4 regions of the Pseudomonas sp. LBUM1652 genome follow, and region 3 is predicted to be linked to each of the others. Evidence: predicted binding sites of a transcription regulator. Region 3 holds the regulator's gene; each other region holds the start of a gene.

Region 1 (3,856 bases), 1.8 Mb from region 3:
GTTACGCACCTCATCCGCCACCACCGCAAAACCACGCCCGGCTTCACCGGCACGTGCCGCTTCGATGGCGGCGTTGAGCGCCAACAGGTTGGTCTGCTGCGAGATGCCTTTGATCACATCGAGGATGTGTCCGATGTTGTCGGTGCTGGCATTCAGGGTTTCGATCTGGGTGCACGACAGGCTGATCTTCTGCGACAACTCGGTCATTGCCAGTATGGTTTGCTCAACCACTTGGCGACCGTCATCGGCCTGCTCGCTCGCGCCGCTGGCGTGCTGCGAAGCATCGGCGGCGTTGCGGGCGATTTCCTGAGTGGCGGCGCCCAGTTCGTTGATCGCCGCGGCCACGCTGTTGGTGCGCGCACTTTGCTCGTCGGAGCCGACGATGGAAGCGTTGGACGACGCCATCACCCGTTGCGACAGGTCATGGACCTGACGGGTTGCCGAAGACACTTCAGAAATCGACGCGTGAATCCGTTCAACGAATTGGTTGAACGAACTGCCCAGTTCGCCGAATTCGTCTTTGCTTTCTACGACCAGACGACGAGTCAGATCGCCCTCGCCCTGAGCGATGTCCTGCATCGCGCGGCCCATGGTGGTCAGCGGACGCATCAACACGTTGATCAACAGGCTCAACAGCAGCGCAATTGCGCCCACCGCAACGAACATGGCAATCAGCGCCGAAGTACGGAACTGGCTGAGTGCGGCGTAGGCTTTATCGCGATCGATCGACAGACCGATGTACCACTGAGCATTCGGCAAATCGCTGACCGGGGTGAACGACAGGATGCGTTCCTGGCCGTTGAGCAGCACGTTCTGGTTGCCCTTCTCGATGCGTACGCTGGAGTTCGGATAGATGTCCTTCAGGTTCTTCATCACCTGATCTTTGTCCGGGCTGACGATCACCTGACCATCGGCACTAACCAGGAACGCATGGCCGAGGCCACCGAAGTCCACCGAGTTGATGATCTTTACCAGGGTTTCCAGGCTCAGGTCACCACCGACCACACCGAGCAGTTCGCCGTTCTTCTTCACCGGCATGGCGATGGTCACCACCAGGCCACCGACCGCCGCCATGTACGGCGGCGTCAGCATGGTTTTGTCGGCGATTACCGCCTGCTTGTACCAAGGACGCTGACGTGGGTCATAGCCGTCCGGCATCTTCGCGTCAGGGCGCTGGGTGAATACACCGTTGGCCTGGCCGACGTAGGTGAACTGGAAGTTCGAGGTGAAGGCCGGTTGATCAACCAGGCCCGGGAAATCGGCGTCCTTGCCCTGATGGGCAACGTTCTGCGCAAGGTTTTCCAACACCAGAATCCGCCCGCTCATCCAGTTCTGCACGCTGCTGGCGGTCAGATCACCGGCCTGCTGCACGGAGGATTGGAGGTTCTGGCGAATGGTGTTTCGCTGCAGATAGTCGTTGTAGAGCGTGAATAAAGCGAAAGCCAGGACCACGACGCCCGAGGCGGCCAACAGGATTTTATGGCTGAACTTGAGATTCATTTCATGGGACTTCTTATGCAAAAGTGGGGATGCGTTCCGGGATGCAACATTCCATGTACAGCGCAGGCAGCATTCTTCTGGCTGCTCTGATTTGGTGCACGCATGTCTCACCAGTCTGTCGGCACGAGTCGGAGAAATCTTAGGGCTGTGCGGAAAATGGATGGCATTTGCGGAAGATTCCCGCCGAACGGCGTGCTAGAGCGTTCGCCGCGTGGTGTTTTTGACTGATGCCTGGGCGCCAGTTGCACATTCTGTAAGCTTTAAGGGCAGTCTGACCATCGAGTCCTGAGTGGCGCCCTACGCGAGTCTGAATTTTTGCTACATGCGCGAAGCGCAACGTCGCAGCAACAACCCAACAGCCTGCTATCAGTTCCAAGCGAATGCGTTGTGCATAAAAAAGCCAGCCCTTGAAGTTCAGGGGCTGGCTTTGTCATATCTGGGAGCAGATTTTCATGCTCGTATTCGATCATTGGTATCAGCGGACAAGTGATGATCGCAAACTCGGATGTTTTGATTGAGGACTATCAGGGATTGGCGTCTACATCTGGTGTGCCGTATCAGCAAGGCTCGCAAAGCTGTTTGATCGTCTATTTTTTGCAAGCCTGTAAACGAGAAAACCCCTGTCTGCGTTAGCAGACAGGGGTCTCGGAATTCAATCTTGACGATGACCTACTCTCACATGGGGAAACCCCACACTACCATCGGCGATGCATCGTTTCACTGCTGAGTTCGGGATGGGATCAGGTGGTTCCAACGCTCTATGGTCGTCAAGAAATTCTGTATCTGGCCCGTCAACACGGTAACGAGCCAGCAAAAATCGGTACTTCTACTAAAACAAAACCCCAATTGCTTTCGCAATTGGGGTTTCGGAATTTAATCTTGACGATGACCTACTCTCACATGGGGAAACCCCACACTACCATCGGCGATGCATCGTTTCACTGCTGAGTTCGGGATGGGATCAGGTGGTTCCAACGCTCTATGGTCGTCAAGAAATTCGGGTACTGAGTCGTGACCTGTTGGCCTCGCTTCAGCAAATTGGGTATGTGACAGCTTTCGGTGTTTTGTGAACATCGAACTTTCGGTTCGTTTCGTCTTCACACACCGCAATCTGGCCTTTCGACGCAAATTGCTTGGGTGTTATATGGTCAAGCCTCACGGGCAATTAGTATTGGTTAGCTCAACGCCTCACAGCGCTTACACACCCAACCTATCAACGTCGTAGTCTTCGACGGCCCTTCAGGGAACTCAAGGTTCCAGTGAGATCTCATCTTGAGGCAAGTTTCCCGCTTAGATGCTTTCAGCGGTTATCTTTCCCGAACATAGCTACCCGGCAATGCCACTGGCGTGACAACCGGAACACCAGAGGTTCGTCCACTCCGGTCCTCTCGTACTAGGAGCAGCCCCTCTCAAATCTCAAACGTCCACGGCAGATAGGGACCGAACTGTCTCACGACGTTCTAAACCCAGCTCGCGTACCACTTTAAATGGCGAACAGCCATACCCTTGGGACCGGCTTCAGCCCCAGGATGTGATGAGCCGACATCGAGGTGCCAAACACCGCCGTCGATATGAACTCTTGGGCGGTATCAGCCTGTTATCCCCGGAGTACCTTTTATCCGTTGAGCGATGGCCCTTCCATACAGAACCACCGGATCACTAAGACCTACTTTCGTACCTGCTCGACGTGTCTGTCTCGCAGTCAAGCGCGCTTTTGCCTTTATACTCTACGACCGATTTCCGACCGGTCTGAGCGCACCTTCGTACTCCTCCGTTACTCTTTAGGAGGAGACCGCCCCAGTCAAACTACCCACCATACACTGTCCTCGATCCGGATAACGGACCTGAGTTAGAACCTCAAAGTTGCCAGGGTGGTATTTCAAGGTTGGCTCCACGCGAACTGGCGTCCACGCTTCAAAGCCTCCCACCTATCCTACACAAGCAAATTCAAAGTCCAGTGCAAAGCTATAGTAAAGGTTCACGGGGTCTTTCCGTCTAGCCGCGGATACACTGCATCTTCACAGCGATTTCAATTTCACTGAGTCTCGGGTGGAGACAGCGCCGCCATCGTTACGCCATTCGTGCAGGTCGGAACTTACCCGACAAGGAATTTCGCTACCTTAGGACCGTTATAGTTACGGCCGCCGTTTACCGGGGCTTCGATCAAGAGCTTCGCGTTAGCTAACCCCATCAATTAACCTTCCGGCACCGGGCAGGCGTCACACCCTATACGTCCACTTTCGTGTTTGCAGAGTGCTGTGTTTTTAATAAACAGTCGCAGCGGCCTGGTATCTTCGACCGGCATGAGCTTACGGAGCAAGTCCTTCACCCTCACCGGCGCACCTTCTCCCGAAGT
Region 2 (3,856 bases), 2.8 Mb from region 3:
ATCCGCAGACGCTGGTTGGGGCTGGCCTTGATGGCCTCGGGCAGCACCTTGTTCTTCAAGACTTCAAACGGATAGGTGTCACGAAACCACAGGGTTTCGTTGGTCGTCATGGCATCAACCACCTGCTCGCGCAAACCGCTGCGCGGCTGGGTCTGGATGCGCTGGACCAGCTCACCCAGCGACTTGATGCCTTGCTGCTCCATCAGTTTGTTGAGACGGCTCGAGACCAGGTACTGCTTGTTTTCACCGAGCAAAATGCCACAGGCTTTTTCCAGGAAGACCCGGAACTGTTCGAAATCCAAATTACCCGTAGACAATGATGCCGCCTCTTAAATCGTGTTGACCGCCAGGGACAAAAGGCCCCTAGCTGATATCTGCTGCTTTGATCCGGTCGACTACCCGGGATGCCAGGTCATCAGGACGGAATTTGGCCAAAAAGTCATCGGCACCGACTTTCTTGACCATCGCCTGATTGAATACCCCCGACAACGAAGTATGCAGGATGATATGAAGCTTTTGCATGCGCGCGTCGCCGCGGATTTCCGCCGTCAGGGTGTACCCGTCCATCTCCGGCATCTCGATGTCGGAGATCATCATCAGGAACTCTTCTTCCGGCTTCTTGCCCTCGTCGACCAGCTTGCGCAGGTAATCCAGCGCCTGCTTGCCGTCGTTCAACGCCACCACTTCGACGCCGATCGTCTGCAGGCAACGCGTGACCTGCTTGCGCGCCACCGACGAGTCATCGACGGTCAGCACCCGCAGCGACAACGCCTTGGTCTGGGTCTCGACATCAACCACACCCACCGAAATCGCTTCCGGCGTTGGCGCAACTTCGGCCAGTACCTTCTCGACGTCGATGATTTCGACTAACTGATTGTCCACCCGAGTCACAGCGGTCAGGTAATGATCGCGACCCGTGCCCTTGGGCGGTGGATGGATCTCTTCCCAGTTCATGTTGACGATGCGCTCCACCGAGCGGACCAGGAATCCCTGGGTCTTGGTGTTGTACTCCGTGATGATCACGAACGGATTTTTCTTGTCTTTCAACGCCCCGGAACCGGTCGCCATTGCCAGATCAAGGATCGGAATGGTCGCCCCCCGGATATTCGCCACCCCGCACACGACAGGACTGGACTTGGGCATCAACGTCAGCGACGGGCATTGCAGCACTTCCCGCACCTTGAACACGTTGATTCCATAGAGCTGCTGGCCGTCGAGACGGAACAACAACAGCTCCAGGCGATTCTGCCCTACCAGTTGCGTGCGCTGGTTCACCGAATCCATTACACCAGCCATGCCCAGACTCCTACACCAACGCCAAGTGTTGTTGCGACGCACATTCATTGCTAAACGGCACGGCGCTTGCTTTTTAACTCGTATGAACGCTCAAACGACATTTTTCCGACGCCTGACATCTCCCCTTCGCAGAGGGCTTTGCGCGGTGTCCGCCGTTTGCTTCTTCTTCGCCGGCAGCCCTGCCATTGCTGATGCGGTTACCTTGCCTGACATGCTTATCGGCGTCACTCAGGGCTTTCTTGAGTTCACCGTAGAAGACTATCTGGCAACCAGTCAAACGGAAGGCCGCTACGAAATCGAAGTCAACCAGCTCGACCCCCGTATGCGCATGCCTATGTGCGACAAGGAATTGACAGCGTCTCTGGAGAGTCCGGCACGTCCGCTGGGCCGGGTAACCGTGAAGGTTCGCTGTGAAGGCGCCTCGCCCTGGACGGTGTTCGTGCCCGCTCAAGTCCGCCTGTTTCGCGAGATTGTGACCACCACCCGACCGCTCAAACGCGCCGGGATAATCGAACCTCAGGACGTGACCTTGCGCGAGCGCGACGTCAGCGTGATCAATCAAGGTTTCTTGACGTCGGTGGACGAAGCGATCGGGCAAAAATTAACCCGACCAACGGTCGCTGATCAGGTCATTACCCTGGTGCATCTGGAACAGGCCGAAGTCGTGCGCAAGGGTGATCAAGTGGTCATCACCGCCCGCAGCGGCACGCTCGCCGTGCGCATGCCCGGTGAAGCCCTGGCCAATGGCGGCCTGAAAGAACAGATCCGGGTGAAAAACCTTAACTCCCAACGAGTCATCAAGGCGCAGGTCACCGCGCCGGGCCAGGTGGAAGTGGCCATGTAAAACGCTGATGAGAAAACTGGCGCGGACCCCGTCGCTTCCCTAAACTGTGCCGCAGCAGGACACGCGCCGGCGCATGCAAGCTCATTGATAAATGGGCCTAAAGTTTTCCAGGGGATGGCCGAAAACATGGCAAGCGTCCAAATTCCCAGAGGTTTTTATCATGGTCATCGATTTCAGCCGTTTGAACAGCTCCTCGTCACTTACGGGCAGTACACGTACCAGCAACGCCAAGGAAACCGCCGAAACCGGCACCTCCGCGCCGCTGAATACCCAGGCCGAATCGGCCAGTACCGCAAAGAGCGGGGAATCGGTACACCTCAGCAATGAGGCTCAACAGTTGCAGAAGGTCACTGACAAGCTGCGCGATCAACCTGCTGTCGACAAAGCCCGTGTGGCCGAGTTGAAAGCCGCGATTGCCGATGGCAGCTATAAAGTCGACAGCAACCGTGTAGCCAGCAAACTGCTCAACTTCGAAGCCCAGCGCTAGGCTTTTGCCTGCGCCAGGCTTTTGGACGCTTAAAACCCAAGGCCAGCCATGCACGACACTAATTTACTGCAACTGATCATCGACGACTTTGCTCCAGCTCAACAATTGCTGGAGTTACTGCAAACCGAATCCCTCGCCTTGCACGGTCGCGACATGCCACTGCTGGAAGAAATTCTGGCGCGCAAACAGGCATTGATCATTCTGCTTGAACAGCATGGCCGCAAACGCAGCGAAATCCTCGCCAGCCTCAACCTGCCGACCAATCGGCAGGGTCTTGAGCAACTCGCCAGCCAGTCGAGCATCGGCGAGCAGTTGCTCAGCAAGAGCGACTTGTTGACTGACCTCATCGCCCAATGCCAGGCGGCCAACGTCAACAATGGCCAGTCGATCCAGGTACAGCAGGCCGCCACGGCCAATCAGCTGAAAATCCTCAACGGGGGCGAACCGCCAGCGCTGTATGACGCCAGCGGCACTTTTGCCAAACCCGCCAAGCCGCGTACATTCAGCCAGGCATGAGCCGTTGATGCGCCAGCCCTATCAACTCGCGAAACATACTGGCAAAATACTGGCCAGTCGTCATATTTTGTCTGGAGAGTGATAAACCGTGTCCAACACGCTAAGCGCGGATGATGCTCCGCAGCCCCCAAAGGTGCTCACCACGCCACTGGAAATCTCCAGCAACCTGCGCCAGCTGCAAGATAGCCACGACCCGCTGATCATCACGTTCCATGAACGCAGCCAGCGTTTCCAGACCTACCTGATCAAAGTCGACCGCGACACCGCATCAATGGCTCTGGACGAAATGATCCCGCGCGATGGCGAGCGCTTCCTGCTCGCCGGCGAACCGTTCAAGATCGAAGGTTTTCATGAAGGTGTACGCATTGCCTGGGAATGCACCGGCACGCTGAACATCGAAGAATCCGACGGCGACCGCTTTTACACTGGCGAACTGCCGACCGAGGTGGTTTACCACCAACGCCGCAACGCCTTCCGCGCCGCATTGAAGCTGACCGACCTGGTCGGCGTCGAACTGGGCGGTGAAAAGCTCAAGGCGCCAATCAACGGCAAGCTGCTGGATATTTCCGCCACCGGTTGCAAACTGCGCTTTGAAGGTGACATCACCGAGCGCCTGCAACTGGGCCAGGTCTACGACCGCATGATCGCCCCGCCGCTGTTCGGCAATCAGCCTGTATCCGTAGAACTGCGCTATCTGCACTTCGAAGAAAAAC
Region 3 (3,856 bases):
ATCAGTTCTGCATCAACGCGACGCTCACCCTTGCGCAGGATGTCGAACACGTTTTCGGCGATGTGACAGCACTCCACCAGCTCGTTGAGCTGAAGGAAGCCGGCGCCCCCTTTTACAGTGTGAAAACCGCGAAAAATTGCGTTGAGCAGATCTGCGTCATCCGGACGGCTTTCCAGCTCGACCAGTTGTTCGGACAGTTGCTCAAGAATCTCGCCGGCCTCAACCAGGAAATCCTGAAGGATCTCTTCATCGGCGCCGAAGCTCATTAATGGGGTGCTCCTACAGGTCTAAAAACCCAAAAAACCTAAAATTCAAAAACTCTAGAATCCAAGGCTGGATAACAAATCGTCCACATCGTCCTGACCGGACACAACGTCTTCTCGTTTATCGGCATGAATCTGCGGACCTTCACCCTGCGAGAGATGTTTTTGTGGATCTTTTTCTGCAAGCATCGCCGCACGGTCATGTTCGATGCCCGCAAAGCGGTCCACCTGACTGGCCATGAGGACGAGTTTGAGCAAATTGCTTTCGACTTCGGTGACCAGTTGGGTCACACGCTTGATCACTTGACCGGTAAGGTCCTGATAATCCTGAGCCAGCAGGATGTCGTTCAGATTGCTCGACACCGCACGGTTGTCCGTGCTGCTGCGCGACAGAAAACCGTCGACCCGGCGCGCCAGTTCGCGGAACTCTTCAGCCCCGACTTCACGACGCATGAAACGCCCCCAATCGGTACTCAAGGCCTGGGCTTCTTCAGCCAGACCATTGACCACCGGCGTGGCGCTTTCCACCAGATCCATGGTGCGGTTGGCCGCGGCTTCTGTCAGCTTGACCACATAGCCCAGGCGTTCGGTGGCGTCGGTGATTTGCGACACTTCCTCGGCCTGCGGCATGTGCGGATCGATCTGGAAGTTGACGATCGCACTGTGCAGTTCGCGTGTGAGCTTGCCCACTTCCTGATACAGGCCGCGGTCACGGGTCTGATTGAGCTCATGGATCAGTTGCACAGCGTCGCCGAACCTGCCTTTTTCAAGGCTCTCGACCAGTTCGACCGCGTGTTTTTTCAGGGTCGATTCGAAATCGCCCTGTGAAGATTCGTTATGCTCCATAGCTCCCCCGCGCGTCATCAGCCGATGCGTTCGAAAATCTTCTCGATTTTGTCTTTCAACGCCTGAGCCGTGAAAGGTTTGACCACGTAGCCGTTCACACCGGCCTGAGCGGCCTCGATGATTTGCTCGCGCTTGGCTTCAGCGGTCACCATCAGCACTGGCAGGTGCTTGAGTTTTTCATCGGCACGCACGTGACGCAGCAGATCGATACCGGTCATGCCCGGCATGTTCCAGTCCGTTACCAGAAAGTCGATGCTGCCGCTGTTGAGTACCGGAATGGCGGTGACGCCATCGTCGGCCTCTACGGTGTTGGTGAACCCAAGATCCCGCAGCAGGTTCTTGATGATCCGCCGCATCGTTGAGAAGTCATCAACGATGAGGATTTTCATGTCTTTGTTCAATTCGACCTCCAAGCAGTCTTAAACGCGCCCAGCACCTGGACGCGCCACTTCAATCAATCGGCGCAGCACTCGAAGACTGTCTGGAGCACAACAGAGCAAGACCGGTGCCGTTTATCACCGCACCAGCCTCGTTCGCAGTGTCCCCACACTGCCTTCAGCGCGCTCGCCACTCCCCCAAACGCCCCCGCAAACGGGCCGCGCACTGGCTGTGTAACTGGCTGACCCGCGATTCACTGACGCCAAGGACTTCACCGATCTCCTTGAGGTTCAGCTCTTCGTCGTAGTACAGCGCCAACACCAGTCGCTCACGCTCCGGCAAATTGGCAATCGCGTCCGCCAGCGCTGCCTGGAAGCGTTCATCTTCCAGATCGCGTGACGGCTCAAGATGAGCACTGGCGCCATCCTCGTGCAGCCCTTCGTGTTCGCCGTCCTGCAACAGGTCGTCGAAACTGAACAAGCGGCTGCCCAGGGTGTCATTCAAAATCCCGTAGTAATCGTCGAGACTCAATTGGAGTTCGGCCGCAACCTCGTGATCTTTAGCATCACGGCCGGTTTTAGCTTCAATTGCACGAATCGCGTCACTGACCATACGGGTGTTGCGGTGAACCGAGCGTGGCGCCCAGTCCCCTTTGCGCACTTCGTCGAGCATCGCGCCGCGGATTCGAATGCCCGCGTACGTTTCGAAACTGGCGCCTTTGCTGGCGTCATATTTGGTCGAGACTTCGAGCAGACCGATCATCCCGGCCTGGATCAGATCCTCGACCTGCACACTCGCCGGCAATCGCGCCAGCAGGTGATAGGCAATGCGTTTTACCAGTGGCGCGTAACGCTCGATCAATTCGTACTGCGCGTCACGTGCCGACTTCTTGTAGTAATTCATACCGCTGGCGGTCATAGCACAGGCCCTGCCGTTTGCTGCACGAGGCGTTCGACGAAAAACTCAAGGTGGCCGCGCGGGTTGGCAGGCAGCGGCCAGGTGTCGACCTTCTGGGCGATCGCCTTGAACGCCAGCGCGCACTTGGAACGCGGGAAGGCTTCATAGACCGCACGCTGCTTCTGCACCGCCTTGCGCACGCTTTCGTCGTAAGGCACGGCGCCGACGTATTGTAGGGCCACGTCAAGAAAGCGATCCGTGACCTTGGTCAACTTGGCGAACAGGTTGCGACCTTCTTGCGGGCTCTGGGCCATGTTGGCCAGGACGCGGAAGCGGTTCATGCCGTAATCGCGATTGAGCAACTTGATCAGGGCGTAAGCGTCAGTGATCGAGGTCGGCTCGTCGCAGACCACCAGCAACACTTCTTGCGCGGCGCGAACAAAACTGACTACCGAGTCACCAATACCCGCAGCGGTGTCGATCACCAAAACGTCGAGATTGTCGCCGATGTCACTGAAGGCCTGAATCAGACCGGCATGTTGCGCCGGGCTGAGGTGAACCATGCTCTGAGTGCCGGACGCAGCGGGCACGATGCGGATCCCGCCCGGGCCTTGCAACAAAACGTCGCGCAGCTCGCAGCGGCCTTCGATCACGTCGGCCAGCGTGCGTTTGGGCGTCAGGCCCAGCAGAACGTCGACGTTCGCCAGCCCCAGATCGGCGTCCAGCAGCATGACCCGACGGCCAAGCTCTGCCAGCGCCAGAGACAAGTTCACTGACACGTTAGTCTTGCCGACGCCACCTTTGCCGCCGGTCACCGCGATCACCTGTACGGGATGCATGCTGCCCATGTTATTTCTTTACCTTGTCTTGCATAGACGGAGGCCACATTACTGGCTGCGCGTTCACAACCGGAACAATGCGTGGCAGACCATCGATGTAGGTACAAAAACTGTTCATGAATACCTCAGCCTACCTGCTTGGTCGGGCTGTGATAGATATCAGCGAACATGTCAGCCATGGCTTCTTCGCTGGGTTCTTCCTGCATTTGCACGCTGACGGCGCGGCTGACCAGTTGATGACGGCGCGGCAGATGCAAATCATCCGGAATCCGTGGGCCATCGGTCAGGTACGCGACCGGCAATTCATGACTGATCGCCAGGCTCAACACTTCGCCAAGGCTGGCCGTTTCATCCAGTTTAGTCAGGATGCACCCGGCGAGCCCGCAACGCTTGTAACTGTGATAAGCGGCGGTTAGAACCTGTTTCTGGCTGGTGGTTGCCAAGACCAGATAATTTTTTGAACGAATGCCACGACCGGCCAGGCTTTCGAGCTGCATGCGCAGTGCCGGATCGCTGGCTTGCAGGCCGGCGGTATCGATCAGCACCACGCGTTTGCGCAGCAGCGGATCCAGCGCCTGGACCAGCGACTGGCCCGGATCGACGTGGGTTACCGGCACGTTGAGAATCCGGCCC
Region 4 (3,856 bases), 1.3 Mb from region 3:
AGTGGGGTGGCGTGCGCGTGTTTTCGATTGCCGGCAACAAGATGTTTGCCTTGCAGGGGCTGCGCGGAGATTCGCTGGCGTTCAAGGTCGACAAGGATCTGTTTCTCGGCCATTGCGACCGCCCGGGCATTCACCCGGCGCCGTACCTGGCGCGGGCGCAGTGGATCATCATGCACCCGCCCTACCCGCTGGGCGCCGAGGAGTTGCAGGGGTTGCTGCAACGCTCGCATCAGTTGGTAGTAGGCAAGTTGCCCAAAAAGACACAGATCGGATTATTGCTGTAAACCCGATCCCTGTAGGAGCTGCCGAAGGCTGCGATCTTTTGATTTTCAGGATCAAAAGATCGAAGCCTTCGGCAGCTCCTACACGGGGGCATCTTTGTTAGTACAGCGATACTAGGTTCGAACCGAGAAACAGCTGATCAATCCAGAACACCTGGTGCAACAAGACGATCACCCAGAACAGCACCTGAAACGACACCTTGCGCGTCTTGTGCCGGAACACTTGCTGGGCGACCAGTGCGCCCGGCCACCCCCCGGCCAGTTCCACTGCGTGGAGGATGTTTTCCGGCGTGCGCCACGCATCGGTGCGAGCCTTGCGCTTGTCGGCCCAATACATAAAGAACGCCAGCACGCTGACGACGCCATACGCCGCCAGCGGGACCAGCGAGATCCCGCGCAACCACATCGACAGCGATCCGAACACCGGCAGCGCGCAGACAATCAGCAGCACCAGCAGCTTCAGCTTGAGGTTTTGAATATTGCCACCGGACGGGCGACCTTCAGGGCGGCGTGCGCGGGAATCATTCATGGCTTGGCCGCCGACCAGTCCACCCAGCCAAACTGCCACGTCGCCAGAATGACCAGGCCGAACACGATCCGGTACCAGGCAAATGCCGCATAGCTGTGGCTGCCGATGAACTTGAGCAACCCACGCACGGCGATCATGGCGAAGATGAACGCGGTGACGAACCCGATGGCAAACACCGGGAAGTCCGCCGGCACAAACAGATCGCGGTACTTGTAGCCCGAGTAAACCGCAGCACCGACCATGGTCGGCATCGCGAGGAAGAACGAAAACTCGGTGGCTGTTTTGCGCGACAGACCGAACAACAGGCCGCCAATGATCGTCGAGCCGGAACGCGACGTGCCGGGAATCATCGCCAGGCACTGGGCGAAACCGATTTTCAGCGCGTCCGTCCAGCGAATCTCATCGACCGTTTCCGCGTGCACCTCATGCTGACGCTGCTCAGCCCACAACATGATGATGCCGCCCACCACCAGCGCAGCAGCGACTGTGATCGGGTTGAACAGGTACTCGTGGATCAGATCGGCAAAGATCACGCCCAGCACCACGGCGGGCAGAAAAGCGATCAGCAGGTTGGCGGTGAAACGCCGCGCGCTGGGTTGCGTCGGCAAGCCAACCACCACATCGAGAATCTTGCGACGAAACTCCCAGACCACCGCGAGGATCGCGCCGAGCTGGATGATGATGTTGAACGCCATGGCTCGTTCGCCGCCGAAATCGAGCAAGTCGGCAACGATGATCTGGTGTCCGGTACTGGAAATGGGCAAAAACTCCGTCAGCCCTTCTACAACGCCTAGTATCAGTGCCTGCAAGGCCATCCAAAGATCCATCAATCCCCCAAAGAGCGATGCACGCCGGCATGCCCCGATAGTATTTTTCTTTCGTTCACTGCGATCAGCGTAGCTGGTTGTTGCTGTACCGATTCCGCGCACACAGGATCCACACGAAACAGTCAAAATTCCGTGAAATAGCAACTTGGATTCAGGTTCTCACGCGCGGGGCCGAAATCCTAACAGACAAGCCTTAATAGCGCTGCCGCGTTATACGACTTGGGTCGCGTATGCCCGCCCACGGAATCGTGGTTGGATGCTGGCGGTCGTTTATTACAAGAAAAAGAATCCGGAGTGACAGCGTTATGAACAGCTTGCGCAGTGTGTCGATCAGCCGACGCTTGTGGCTCATCTTGATTGTGGCGGTGGTCATGTTGCTGACCTTGGGCGTGTTGATGCTCAAGCAGATTCACGACGACCTGTATCAAGCCAAGGCCCAGAAAACCCAGCACGTGGTGCAGACCGCCAGTGGTTTATTGACGTACTACCACGATCTGGAAACAGCTGGCACCCTGACCAAGGAAGCCGCGCAGAAACAGGCACTCACCGCCATTCGGGGCCTGCGTTACGACCAGAGCGACTATTTCTGGATCAACGACCTCACGCCCGTCATGGTCATGCACCCGACCAATCCCAAGCTTGAAGGCCAGAATCTCTCGGCGATCCGCGATCCGGATGGTTTTGCCGTGTTTAACGAAATGGTCGCCATCGCCAAGAGCAAAGGCGCCGGCATGGTCGATTACCGGTGGCCGAAACCGGGCGCCAGTGAGCCAGTGGCTAAAACCTCCTACGTGAAACTGTTCGAGCCTTGGGGCTGGGTGCTCGGTTCCGGTGTTTATGTCGATGATGTGCAGGCCGAATTTCAGGGCCAGATGATCAAGGCGACGGTGATCGGCCTGGTGATTGCCCTGATCATGGCATTGCTGGTCATCATGATCGCGCGCAGCATCGTGCGCCCGTTGCAGGAAACCGTGAACGCCATGGCCAACATCGCCAGCGGCGAAAGCGACCTCACCCGCAGCCTCGATACCCACGGCAAGGATGAAGTCACGGAGCTCGCACATCACTTCAACGCTTTCACCGCCAAATTGCGCGGAGTGATTGGCGAGTTGCAGGTGTCGGCCAGTGCGCTGGGCCAGTCGTCCAGCGAACTGGGCAATGATGCTTCCCAGGCTCAGCAACGCAGCCAGCAGCAATCGCAACAGATGGAACTGGTGGCCACCGCAATCAACGAGGTGACCTACGGCGTGCAGGATGTGGCGAAAAACGCCGAACATGCGGCCGCTGAAATGCGTGACGCCGAGGCGCAGGCGCAACAGGGTCAGATCAACATCGACGGCAGCCTGCAACAGATCGACAAGCTGTCCGGCACCATTGATCAGGCGGTGGAAGTGATTCGTACCCTTGCCGCCGAAAGCACCCAGATCGGCAGTGTGCTGGAAGTGATTCGCTCGATTGCCGAGCAGACCAATCTGCTGGCGCTCAACGCGGCCATTGAAGCGGCACGGGCTGGCGAACAGGGCCGAGGGTTTGCCGTGGTCGCGGATGAAGTGCGCTTGCTGGCACAGCGTACGCAGAAGTCGACGGCGGAAATCCAGTCGATGATCGAGCGCCTGCAAAACCACTCCGAGGCGGCGGTCAAGGTGATCGGCGACAGCAGCAAAGCTTCGCAATTGACCATTGAACAGGCCGGGCTGGCGGGTGCAAGCCTGAATGCCATCGGCCAGGCACTGCGCAACCTCAATGGCCTGAATGCGTCAATTGCCAGTGCCACACTGCAACAGGCGCATGTGGTCGAGGACATCAATCAGAATGTCACGCAAGCGGCCGGTTTGTCTCACAGCACGGCGCTGGCGGCGGAGCAGTCGAGTGTCGCCAGTGTTCGGCTCGGCCAATTGAGCGAGCAACTCAACGGCCTGCTGCGCCAGTTCCGCGTGTAACACATAACCTGTGGGAGCGAGCTAAATTTTCAGCAGGCTCACTCCCACAGGTTTTCTCGGTACAATCCGCCCCCGTCTTCAACTCCCCCAAGGAACCCCCATGTCCGGGCTTGAACTGTTTGCCGCCGCTCTCGGTGTGATCGCCGTGTGGCTGACGGTCAAACAGAATCCGTGGTGCTGGCCGATCGGGCTGGTCATGGTGTTGCTCTATAGCTGGATCTTCTTTGAAGTGAAGCTGTATTCGGACATGTTGCTGCAAGTAATCTACGCCGCGTTGCA

The links. The regulator FliA, encoded in region 3, starts transcription of late flagellar genes. The targets are predictions, from matches to a motif close to CTAAAGTTTNNNNNNNNNNNGCCGNTAA.
Region 1: the regulator FliA is predicted to act here: its motif matches at 1,616-1,643, upstream of ACA069_RS00640 (methyl-accepting chemotaxis protein).
Region 2: the regulator FliA is predicted to act here: its motif matches at 2,238-2,265, upstream of flgM (flagellar biosynthesis anti-sigma factor FlgM).
Region 4: the regulator FliA is predicted to act here: its motif matches at 1,788-1,815, upstream of ACA069_RS14265 (methyl-accepting chemotaxis protein).

The regions. Positions count from the first base shown of each region.
Region 1 is NZ_CP166804.1:129,409-133,264, reverse strand. It holds gene ACA069_RS00640 (methyl-accepting chemotaxis protein) at 1-1,500, opposite strand, end outside; rRNA gene rrf (5S ribosomal RNA) at 2,157-2,272, opposite strand; rRNA gene rrf (5S ribosomal RNA) at 2,378-2,493, opposite strand; rRNA gene ACA069_RS00625 (23S ribosomal RNA) at 2,645-3,856, opposite strand, start outside.
Region 2 is NZ_CP166804.1:4,714,906-4,718,761, forward strand. It holds gene cheR (protein-glutamate O-methyltransferase CheR) at 1-317, opposite strand, end outside; gene ACA069_RS21230 (chemotaxis protein CheV) at 364-1,296, opposite strand; gene flgA (flagellar basal body P-ring formation chaperone FlgA) at 1,379-2,140, shown strand; gene flgM (flagellar biosynthesis anti-sigma factor FlgM) at 2,301-2,627, shown strand; gene ACA069_RS21245 (flagella synthesis protein FlgN) at 2,676-3,143, shown strand; gene ACA069_RS21250 (flagellar brake protein) at 3,232-3,856, shown strand, end outside.
Region 3 is NZ_CP166804.1:1,895,114-1,898,969, reverse strand. It holds gene ACA069_RS08610 (chemotaxis protein CheA) at 1-266, opposite strand, end outside; gene ACA069_RS08605 (protein phosphatase CheZ) at 321-1,109, opposite strand; gene ACA069_RS08600 (chemotaxis response regulator CheY) at 1,127-1,498, opposite strand; gene fliA (RNA polymerase sigma factor FliA) at 1,665-2,405, opposite strand; gene fleN (flagellar synthesis regulator FleN) at 2,402-3,232, opposite strand; gene flhF (flagellar biosynthesis GTPase FlhF) at 3,349-3,856, opposite strand, start outside.
Region 4 is NZ_CP166804.1:3,146,047-3,149,902, reverse strand. It holds gene ACA069_RS14280 (MmcQ/YjbR family DNA-binding protein) at 1-284, shown strand, start outside; gene ACA069_RS14275 (DUF1294 domain-containing protein) at 382-810, opposite strand; gene ACA069_RS14270 (undecaprenyl-diphosphate phosphatase) at 807-1,637, opposite strand; gene ACA069_RS14265 (methyl-accepting chemotaxis protein) at 1,943-3,577, shown strand; gene pnuC (nicotinamide riboside transporter PnuC) at 3,678-3,856, shown strand, end outside.